DNA from 2 places in the Lysinibacillus sp. RS11 genome. Region 2 is predicted to be linked to the other one. Evidence: a T-box and tRNA genes for the amino acid it is inferred to sense, from the RefSeq annotation. Region 2 holds a T-box; the other holds one or more tRNA genes.

Region 1 (4,592 bases), 1.6 Mb from region 2:
GAAAGGCGTAACGATCTGGGCACTGTCTCAACGAGAGACTCGGTGAAATTATAGTACCTGTGAAGATGCAGGTTACCCGCGACAGGACGGAAAGACCCCGTGGAGCTTTACTGTAGCCTGATATTGAATTTTGGTACAACTTGTACAGGATAGGTAGGAGCCAGAGATCTCGGAGCGCCAGCTTCGAAGGAGGCGTCGGTGGGATACTACCCTGGTTGTATTGAAATTCTAACCCATGCCCCTTAGCGGGGCAGGAGACAGTGTCAGGCGGACAGTTTGACTGGGGCGGTCGCCTCCTAAAAGGTAACGGAGGCGCCCAAAGGTTCCCTCAGAATGGTTGGAAATCATTCGTAGAGTGTAAAGGCACAAGGGAGCTTGACTGCGAGACCTACAAGTCGAGCAGGGTCGAAAGACGGGCTTAGTGATCCGGTGGTTCCGCATGGAAGGGCCATCGCTCAACGGATAAAAGCTACCCCGGGGATAACAGGCTTATCTCCCCCAAGAGTCCACATCGACGGGGAGGTTTGGCACCTCGATGTCGGCTCATCGCATCCTGGGGCTGTAGTCGGTCCCAAGGGTTGGGCTGTTCGCCCATTAAAGCGGTACGCGAGCTGGGTTCAGAACGTCGTGAGACAGTTCGGTCCCTATCCGTCGTGGGCGTAGGAAATTTGAGAGGAGCTGTCCTTAGTACGAGAGGACCGGGATGGACACACCGCTGGTGTACCAGTTGTCTTGCCAAAGGCATCGCTGGGTAGCTATGTGTGGACGGGATAAGTGCTGAAAGCATCTAAGCATGAAGCCCCCCTCAAGATGAGATTTCCCATTACGCAAGTAAGTAAGATCCCTCAAAGACGATGAGGTAGATAGGTTCGAGGTGGAAGTGTGGTGACACATGGAGCTGACGAATACTAATCGATCGAGGACTTAACCAAAATGTTTGAAACATTCAATGCACGTTTATCCAGTTTTGAAAGAACAAGAAAGTTTTTTAAAAAAAGCTTGCAATTATAACAAAATGTGTTATAATAAATCTTGTCTTTAAAATAGTCTAGTGATGATGGCAAAGAGGTCACACCCGTTCCCATACCGAACACGGAAGTTAAGCTCTTTAGCGCCGATGGTAGTTGGGGGCTTCCCCCTGTGAGAGTAGGACGTCGCTAGGCATTATACCCAGGAGGATTAGCTCAGCTGGGAGAGCACCTGCCTTACAAGCAGGGGGTCGGCGGTTCGAGCCCGTCATCCTCCACCATTTGCCGGTGTAGCTCAGTTGGTAGAGCAACTGACTTGTAATCAGTAGGTCGTGGGTTCGACTCCTATCGCCGGCACCATAGTTTTGAGCCATTAGCTCAGTTGGTAGAGCATCTGACTTTTAATCAGAGGGTCGAAGGTTCGAGTCCTTCATGGCTCACCATTTAATTGCCAACAAAATATGCGGGTGTGGCGGAATTGGCAGACGCACTAGACTTAGGATCTAGCGCCGCAAGGCGTGGGGGTTCGACTCCCTTCACCCGCACCATTTTTAGAATTTCATAATTGCCAGGATAAATAAATCTTATGCACATGCGGAAGTAGTTCAGTGGTAGAACACCACCTTGCCAAGGTGGGGGTCGCGAGTTCGAACCTCGTCTTCCGCTCCAAATGTGCCGGGGTGGCGGAACTGGCAGACGCACAGGACTTAAAATCCTGCGGTAGGTGACTACCGTGCCGGTTCGATTCCGGCCCTCGGCACCATTTTATTTTTATAATTAGCGCCCGTAGCTCAATTGGATAGAGCGTCTGACTACGGATCAGAAGGTTGTGGGTTCGACTCCTGCCGGGCGCGCCAATAAAACAAACGGAATGTAGCTCAGCTTGGTAGAGCACTTGGTTTGGGACCAAGGGGTCGTAGGTTCGAATCCTGTCATTCCGACCATTTTTTCTTAAATTTTGGGGCCTTAGCTCAGCTGGGAGAGCGCCTGCCTTGCACGCAGGAGGTCAGCGGTTCGATCCCGCTAGGCTCCACCAATTAAAATAAATGAACCTTGAAAACTGAACAAGCAAAACGTAATCAATAAAGTTTTTAGTAGCTAACCTTGAGTTAGTGAACGAAACAAAATTTTGGACATCAAACATGATGCCAGCAAAACAATTTGAGCTAATCAAATTTCTTTTTATGGAGAGTTTGATCCTGGCTCAGGACGAACGCTGGCGGCGTGCCTAATACATGCAAGTCGAGCGGACAGAGAAGGAGCTTGCTCCTTTGATGTTAGCGGCGGACGGGTGAGTAACACGTGGGCAACCTACCTTATAGTTTGGGATAACTCCGGGAAACCGGGGCTAATACCGAATAATCTATTTTACTTCATGGTGAAATACTGAAAGACGGTTTCGGCTGTCGCTATAAGATGGGCCCGCGGCGCATTAGCTAGTTGGTGAGGTAACGGCTCACCAAGGCGACGATGCGTAGCCGACCTGAGAGGGTGATCGGCCACACTGGGACTGAGACACGGCCCAGACTCCTACGGGAGGCAGCAGTAGGGAATCTTCCACAATGGGCGAAAGCCTGATGGAGCAACGCCGCGTGAGTGAAGAAGGTTTTCGGATCGTAAAACTCTGTTGTAAGGGAAGAACAAGTACAGTAGTAACTGGCTGTACCTTGACGGTACCTTATTAGAAAGCCACGGCTAACTACGTGCCAGCAGCCGCGGTAATACGTAGGTGGCAAGCGTTGTCCGGAATTATTGGGCGTAAAGCGCGCGCAGGCGGTCCTTTAAGTCTGATGTGAAAGCCCACGGCTCAACCGTGGAGGGTCATTGGAAACTGGGGGACTTGAGTGCAGAAGAGGAAAGTGGAATTCCAAGTGTAGCGGTGAAATGCGTAGAGATTTGGAGGAACACCAGTGGCGAAGGCGACTTTCTGGTCTGTAACTGACGCTGAGGCGCGAAAGCGTGGGGAGCAAACAGGATTAGATACCCTGGTAGTCCACGCCGTAAACGATGAGTGCTAAGTGTTAGGGGGTTTCCGCCCCTTAGTGCTGCAGCTAACGCATTAAGCACTCCGCCTGGGGAGTACGGTCGCAAGACTGAAACTCAAAGGAATTGACGGGGGCCCGCACAAGCGGTGGAGCATGTGGTTTAATTCGAAGCAACGCGAAGAACCTTACCAGGTCTTGACATCCCGTTGACCACTGTAGAGATATGGTTTTCCCTTCGGGGACAACGGTGACAGGTGGTGCATGGTTGTCGTCAGCTCGTGTCGTGAGATGTTGGGTTAAGTCCCGCAACGAGCGCAACCCTTGATCTTAGTTGCCATCATTTAGTTGGGCACTCTAAGGTGACTGCCGGTGACAAACCGGAGGAAGGTGGGGATGACGTCAAATCATCATGCCCCTTATGACCTGGGCTACACACGTGCTACAATGGACGATACAAACGGTTGCCAACTCGCGAGAGGGAGCTAATCCGATAAAGTCGTTCTCAGTTCGGATTGTAGGCTGCAACTCGCCTACATGAAGCCGGAATCGCTAGTAATCGCGGATCAGCATGCCGCGGTGAATACGTTCCCGGGCCTTGTACACACCGCCCGTCACACCACGAGAGTTTGTAACACCCGAAGTCGGTGGGGTAACCTTTTGGAGCCAGCCGCCGAAGGTGGGATAGATGATTGGGGTGAAGTCGTAACAAGGTAGCCGTATCGGAAGGTGCGGCTGGATCACCTCCTTTCTAAGGATATTTTCGGAATACAAACCTAGGGTTTGTAAGATTACGTTTTGCGTTCAGTTTTGAAGGTTTATGAAAAAAATAAAACTTCTAAGAGGGCCTATAGCTCAGCTGGTTAGAGCGCACGCCTGATAAGCGTGAGGTCGATGGTTCGAGTCCATTTAGGCCCACCATATATACCTCTTGGGGCCTTAGCTCAGCTGGGAGAGCGCCTGCCTTGCACGCAGGAGGTCAGCGGTTCGATCCCGCTAGGCTCCACCATTTTTTTGTTCTTTGAAAACTGGATAAAACGACATTGAAATTGTAACAAACACATTTATTTTTTTAAGTTTTTTATAGGCTTAATAACTTGGTTAAGTTATTAAGGGCGCACGGCGAATGCCTTGGCACTAGGAGCCGAAGAAGGACGGCACTAACACCGATATGCTTCGGGGAGCTGTAAGTGAGCTTTGATCCGGAGATTTCCGAATGGGGGAACCCACTACGTTTAATCGCGTAGTATCTTGACGTGAATACATAGCGTCTTGAAGGCAGACCCAGGGAACTGAAACATCTAAGTACCTGGAGGAAGAGAAAGAAAAATCGATTCCCTGAGTAGCGGCGAGCGAAACGGGAAGAGCCCAAACCAAGAGGCTTGCCTCTTGGGGTTGTAGGACACTCAATACGGAGTTACAAAAGAGCGAGTTAGATGAAGCGACTTGGAAAGGTCCGCCAGAGCAGGTAAAAGCCCTGTAGTCGAAAGTTCGTTCTCTCCTGAGTGGATCCTGAGTACGGCGGAACACGTGAAATTCCGTCGGAATCCGGGAGGACCATCTCCCAAGGCTAAATACTACCTAGTGACCGATAGTGAACCAGTACCGTGAGGGAAAGGTGAAAAGCACCCCGGAAGGGGAG
Region 2 (4,592 bases):
CAGTTAGCCGTTATCGCATGGATGCGATGATCTTAGGCTAATATCCCCTAAGAACTCCTTTTTCCGATACCGTGACATCCGCCGGAGGATTTAGGCCAGCACGATGCTGGTCACTCAGGCGTTTTCACAGGATGTGAAGTTCTTAGCCTGAGTTCCTCTATTTCAGCGGGTGTTTGGACACCCGCTGAAAGAAGTTAAATGGATTTAACATAATCATACACAGAAAGTAGTGCTTCATCAAGTTTTGACGCTTCTTTTGCACCCGCCATCGCCATATCTGGACGACCGCCACCTTTACCACCACATGCCTCTGCTACCATTTTTACGATATTTCCTGCATGGTAATTGCCACCAACTAAATCTTTCGTTACCCCAGCGCAAAGCATAACTTTGTCGCCATCGACAGCACCTAAAACAAGAACAGCTTTAGGCATTTTAACCTTCAAGTCATCCATCATTTGACGCAGTTGATTATTGTCCTTCGCCTCAACTTTAGTAGAAAGAACTGTTACATCACCAAAAGTCTGAGCAGCGTCTATAATAGCACCAGCTTGAGCATTAGCGATTTTTTGTGATAACGCCTCATTTTCACGTTGTAATTCTTTGTAGTCAGCTTGTAACGCATGTACTTTTGTCACAATATCTTTTGAATTTGCTTTTAATAAAGCTGCTGCATCGTTTAATAAAGCTTCTTCTTCTTTTACTGCTTCATATGCAACTTTACCTGTAACAGCCTCGATACGACGAGTACCTGCACCGATACCACCTTCTGAAACAATTTTGAAGAAGCCAATTTCAGAAGAACGTTTTACGTGAAGACCACCACAAAGCTCAATAGAATAGTCACCAATTGAAACAACGCGAACAACATCGCCATATTTCTCACCGAATAATGCCATTGCCCCCATAGCTTTCGCTTCATCGATGCCTTTTTCTTCAATTACGACCTCTATATCATCCCACACTTTTTCATTTACGATACGTTCAATTTGTTGTAATTCCTCTTTTGTCACTTGGCCGAAGTGAGAGAAGTCGAAACGTAAACGATCGGGTCCTACATATGAACCTGCTTGATTTACATGATCGCCCAGCACGTCTTTTAATGCACGTTGCATGATATGTGTAGCTGTATGGTTTTTAATAATCAAATTACGTTCATCACGGTTCACTACTGCCTTCACCGCATCTTCAACATGCATTTCGCCAGATTCTACAAGTACTGTATGAAGGGGTTGACCATTAGGTGCTTTTTGTACATCTTTTACAATAGCAGTAAAGCTATCATTTGAGATAACACCACTATCCGCAATTTGACCACCCATTTCAGCATAGAATGGTGTTTTAGCTAAAACAACTAGTGCTTCTTGACCTTCAGATGCTCCCTTTGATACTTGACCATTGACAATGATCGCCGCAATTTCTGTGTTTGTCGTCAATGTATCATAGCCTACAAATTCACTTGCAACAGTCAAGTTGGCTAGTACTTCATTTTGTACTTGCATAGAATCTACATCTTGACGGGCTGCACGTGCACGTTCACGTTGTTCTTCCATCGCTACTTCAAAACCTTTATGATCTACCTTCATGCCTACTTCTTCTGCATACTCTTCTGTTAATTCAATTGGGAAACCGTAAGTATCATATAAACGGAATGCATCTGCACCTGGAATATAGTCATGTCCAGCTGCTTTTTGGGCTTCTACTACTTCGTTAAAGATTGCAAGACCTCCGTCTAATGTTTCATGGAAGCGAAGTTCTTCATTTTTAATAACACGTTGGATAAATTCACATTTTTCCGTTACCTCTGGGTAGAAATCATTCATAATTTCACCAACAGTTGGTACTAATTCAAACATAAATGGCTTTTCAATGCCAATTTGTTTTGCATAACGCACAGCACGACGTAGTAAACGACGTAATACATAACCACGACCTTCATTTGAAGGAAGCGCGCCATCACCAATAGCAAACGCCACTGTACGGATATGGTCCGCGATAACTTTAAATGGTGTATTAACATCTTCTTCTGAACCAAAGATTTCGCTTAACGCTACTTCACCTGGACGTTTGTACTTACGATTTGCAAACTGTTCGATTTTTTCAATAATAGGCATGAACAAGTCAGTATCAAAGTTAGTTGGCACATTTTGAATAACTGATACGATACGCTCTAGACCCATACCTGTATCAATGTTTTGCTTTGGAAGTGGCGTATATGTGCCATCAGGATTATGATTGAATTGAGAGAACACTAAGTTCCAAATTTCAAGATAGCGTTCATTTTCACCACCTGGATACATTTCTGGATCATTTTCATCTGAACCGTATTCTTCCCCACGGTCATAGAAAATTTCCGAGTTAGGACCAGATGGACCCTCACCAATATCCCAGAAGTTCCCCTCTAGTCGGATTAAACGTTCTTCAGGAATACCAATTTCGTTATGCCAAACATCATATGCTTCTTGATCTTCAGGATGGATAGTAATCGATAAAAGCTCTGGATCAAAGCCCATCCATTTTTTATCCGTTAAGAACTCCCAAGCGTAATGAATAGCTTCTTTTTTGAAGTAATCCCCAATTGAGAAGTTCCCTAACATTTCAAAGAACGTATGGTGACGAGCTGTTTTACCTACGTTTTCAATATCATTTGTACGAATTGATTTTTGAGCATTTGTAATGCGTGGATTTTCAGGAATAATACGACCATCAAAATATGGTTTAAGTGTCGCTACACCTGAGTTGATCCAAAGTAATGACGGGTCATTAATTGGCACAAGTGGTGCTGATGGTTCATGGTGATGACCTTTTTCTTTAAAGAATTCTAAATACATGCGGCGAATTTCTACTGCTTTCATATGAAAAGTTCCTCCCTATATGTTTTGTAAAATTACGATATGAATCCACAAGTCAATTTCGCCTTGGCGTAATTACGTCCGGATTTTGAATTGTGCACGCACAATTCATTCCTTCGAAAATCCGTGACGTCCGCCGGAGGCATTATCTTCATTCAGTAGGTGTTTGGTACACCCATTGAAAAGGAACCTCAACCGCATTGAATCTCCTCTCCTTCAGGAGTGAGAGTCACTTGCTGAATGAAGATAAACAAAAAAAGCCCTCATCCCATAAAAGGGACGAGGACTTGTAATTGATCTCGCGGTACCACCCTAGTTGTAAGTAATAGTATACTTACCTCTTTAGCACTTGTAACGTCAGTGAACGGCAGTGATTAACTGCACTCTGGAGTAGCTTTCTGAATTTGCTATTGTGAGGATTTTTTCAGCCTAGAAATCCCTTTCTTTTACACGCACAAATACGTACTTGTTCCATCATCGTTTTTTACTATTTTCTAACGAGAATTATAAAAAAAATATTTTCTTCTGTCAATTACCACTATAATTACTAATCGCAACTAAGCAACCATTTTTTTGAAATAAACCTATATACCCCAAGAAATACGACTAAAAAATAAACTAATGGTCATTGTCGCAATTAGAAAATCTTGGTATGGCAATGGTACATTCATTCCGAAAAAGCTTGTAATCACTGATAATGGCAACATAATTGTTGAAATTACTGTTAATAGATTATGAAAGGTGTGTTGATTAACCATTTTATCCCTTCTAATTCATTGAGAAGGATTGAACAATACTGTAGTTATATACATACAAATCAGCGCATGACAAATCCACCGCATATGCAAAATAAAGAAACCGTCAAAAAAAGAATACTAACATTTTTAAACGATTTCTTTTTCAAAGCTAATTTTCATTTTTTAAAAAGGTTTCCACTCTATTAACTAGTGATTCCCTATCATAAGTTTTATAAAGTACAGTTGCTACACGAACTGGGTCACCAAAGAAAAAGCGCTCATACAGTGTTTGTCTTGTTCCAAAGCTACTCATCGTTAAATCCCAAGCTAAGCGGAATTTTTTGACGCGCGCCTCTCCACCCTCCTGAGAAGACTGTAAATAATGTTCAAGATCACCATCATCCGCTGCAAATGCTTTTTCACTCGGAATGGACATTAACCCACTCGCACCAAGTAACTGAATTATTTCTGTGAAGGTCGGATATACTTTAGGGAAAATCTGAATAGCTACTAGTAATGTTGGATGATCAGGTCTGATAAAGCCAAAAACATCTTTTTTTGCCTCAATCTCAGACTTTAACAGTAAAGCCTTCATCGTTTCAAGTGATACAATAATATCAACAACTTTTTGCTGCACATGTTGGTAATCGCCGATACTGATTGTATCAACAATTGATTGTACAACACCTAAGACAAATTCTGTTTTGGCAATTTGACGTGAAAGAACTTGATGTAAACCATATGTTTGAAATCCACTTACGTTCATAAAGTTATTGGCAACTTCTACATTCCCATAATAAAAAACGCGTTCCCATGGGACAACAACATTATCAAATACTACAATTGCATCCATTTCCTCGAAACGACTACTTAATGGATGGTCAAAAACTGATTCCCCTCCAACAAATGACTGTCTACATAAAAATTTTAAACCTTTCGTATTACTTGGTATCGAGAAACCAAAGCCTTTTCCTTCATCATAGCCATTCGTTGATAAAACAAG

What was found. The T-box of region 2 lies ahead of alaS (alanine--tRNA ligase). A T-box ahead of a tRNA ligase gene usually reads a tRNA of that ligase, here a tRNA-Ala.
Region 1: it has a tRNA-Ala gene. The T-box ahead of alaS (alanine--tRNA ligase) is inferred to sense a tRNA for this amino acid. The anticodon was not compared.

What each region holds. Positions count from the first base shown of each region.
Region 1 covers NZ_CP168124.1:106,846-111,437, forward strand. Annotated here, with positions in the region: rRNA gene AB9L17_RS00615 (23S ribosomal RNA) at 1-932, shown strand, start outside; rRNA gene rrf (5S ribosomal RNA) at 1,048-1,163, shown strand; tRNA gene AB9L17_RS00625 (tRNA-Val) at 1,174-1,249, shown strand; tRNA gene AB9L17_RS00630 (tRNA-Thr) at 1,253-1,328, shown strand; tRNA gene AB9L17_RS00635 (tRNA-Lys) at 1,336-1,411, shown strand; tRNA gene AB9L17_RS00640 (tRNA-Leu) at 1,432-1,516, shown strand; tRNA gene AB9L17_RS00645 (tRNA-Gly) at 1,563-1,637, shown strand; tRNA gene AB9L17_RS00650 (tRNA-Leu) at 1,643-1,731, shown strand; tRNA gene AB9L17_RS00655 (tRNA-Arg) at 1,749-1,825, shown strand; tRNA gene AB9L17_RS00660 (tRNA-Pro) at 1,836-1,912, shown strand; tRNA gene AB9L17_RS00665 (tRNA-Ala) at 1,929-2,004, shown strand; rRNA gene AB9L17_RS00670 (16S ribosomal RNA) at 2,150-3,701, shown strand; tRNA gene AB9L17_RS00675 (tRNA-Ile) at 3,795-3,871, shown strand; tRNA gene AB9L17_RS00680 (tRNA-Ala) at 3,884-3,959, shown strand; rRNA gene AB9L17_RS00685 (23S ribosomal RNA) at 4,050-4,592, shown strand, end outside.
Region 2 covers NZ_CP168124.1:3,338,700-3,343,291, forward strand. Annotated here, with positions in the region: gene alaS (alanine--tRNA ligase) at 195-2,855, opposite strand; T-box leader at 3,125-3,339, opposite strand; gene AB9L17_RS17290 (CorA family divalent cation transporter) at 3,437-3,610, opposite strand; gene hpaB (4-hydroxyphenylacetate 3-monooxygenase, oxygenase component) at 3,759-4,592, opposite strand, start outside.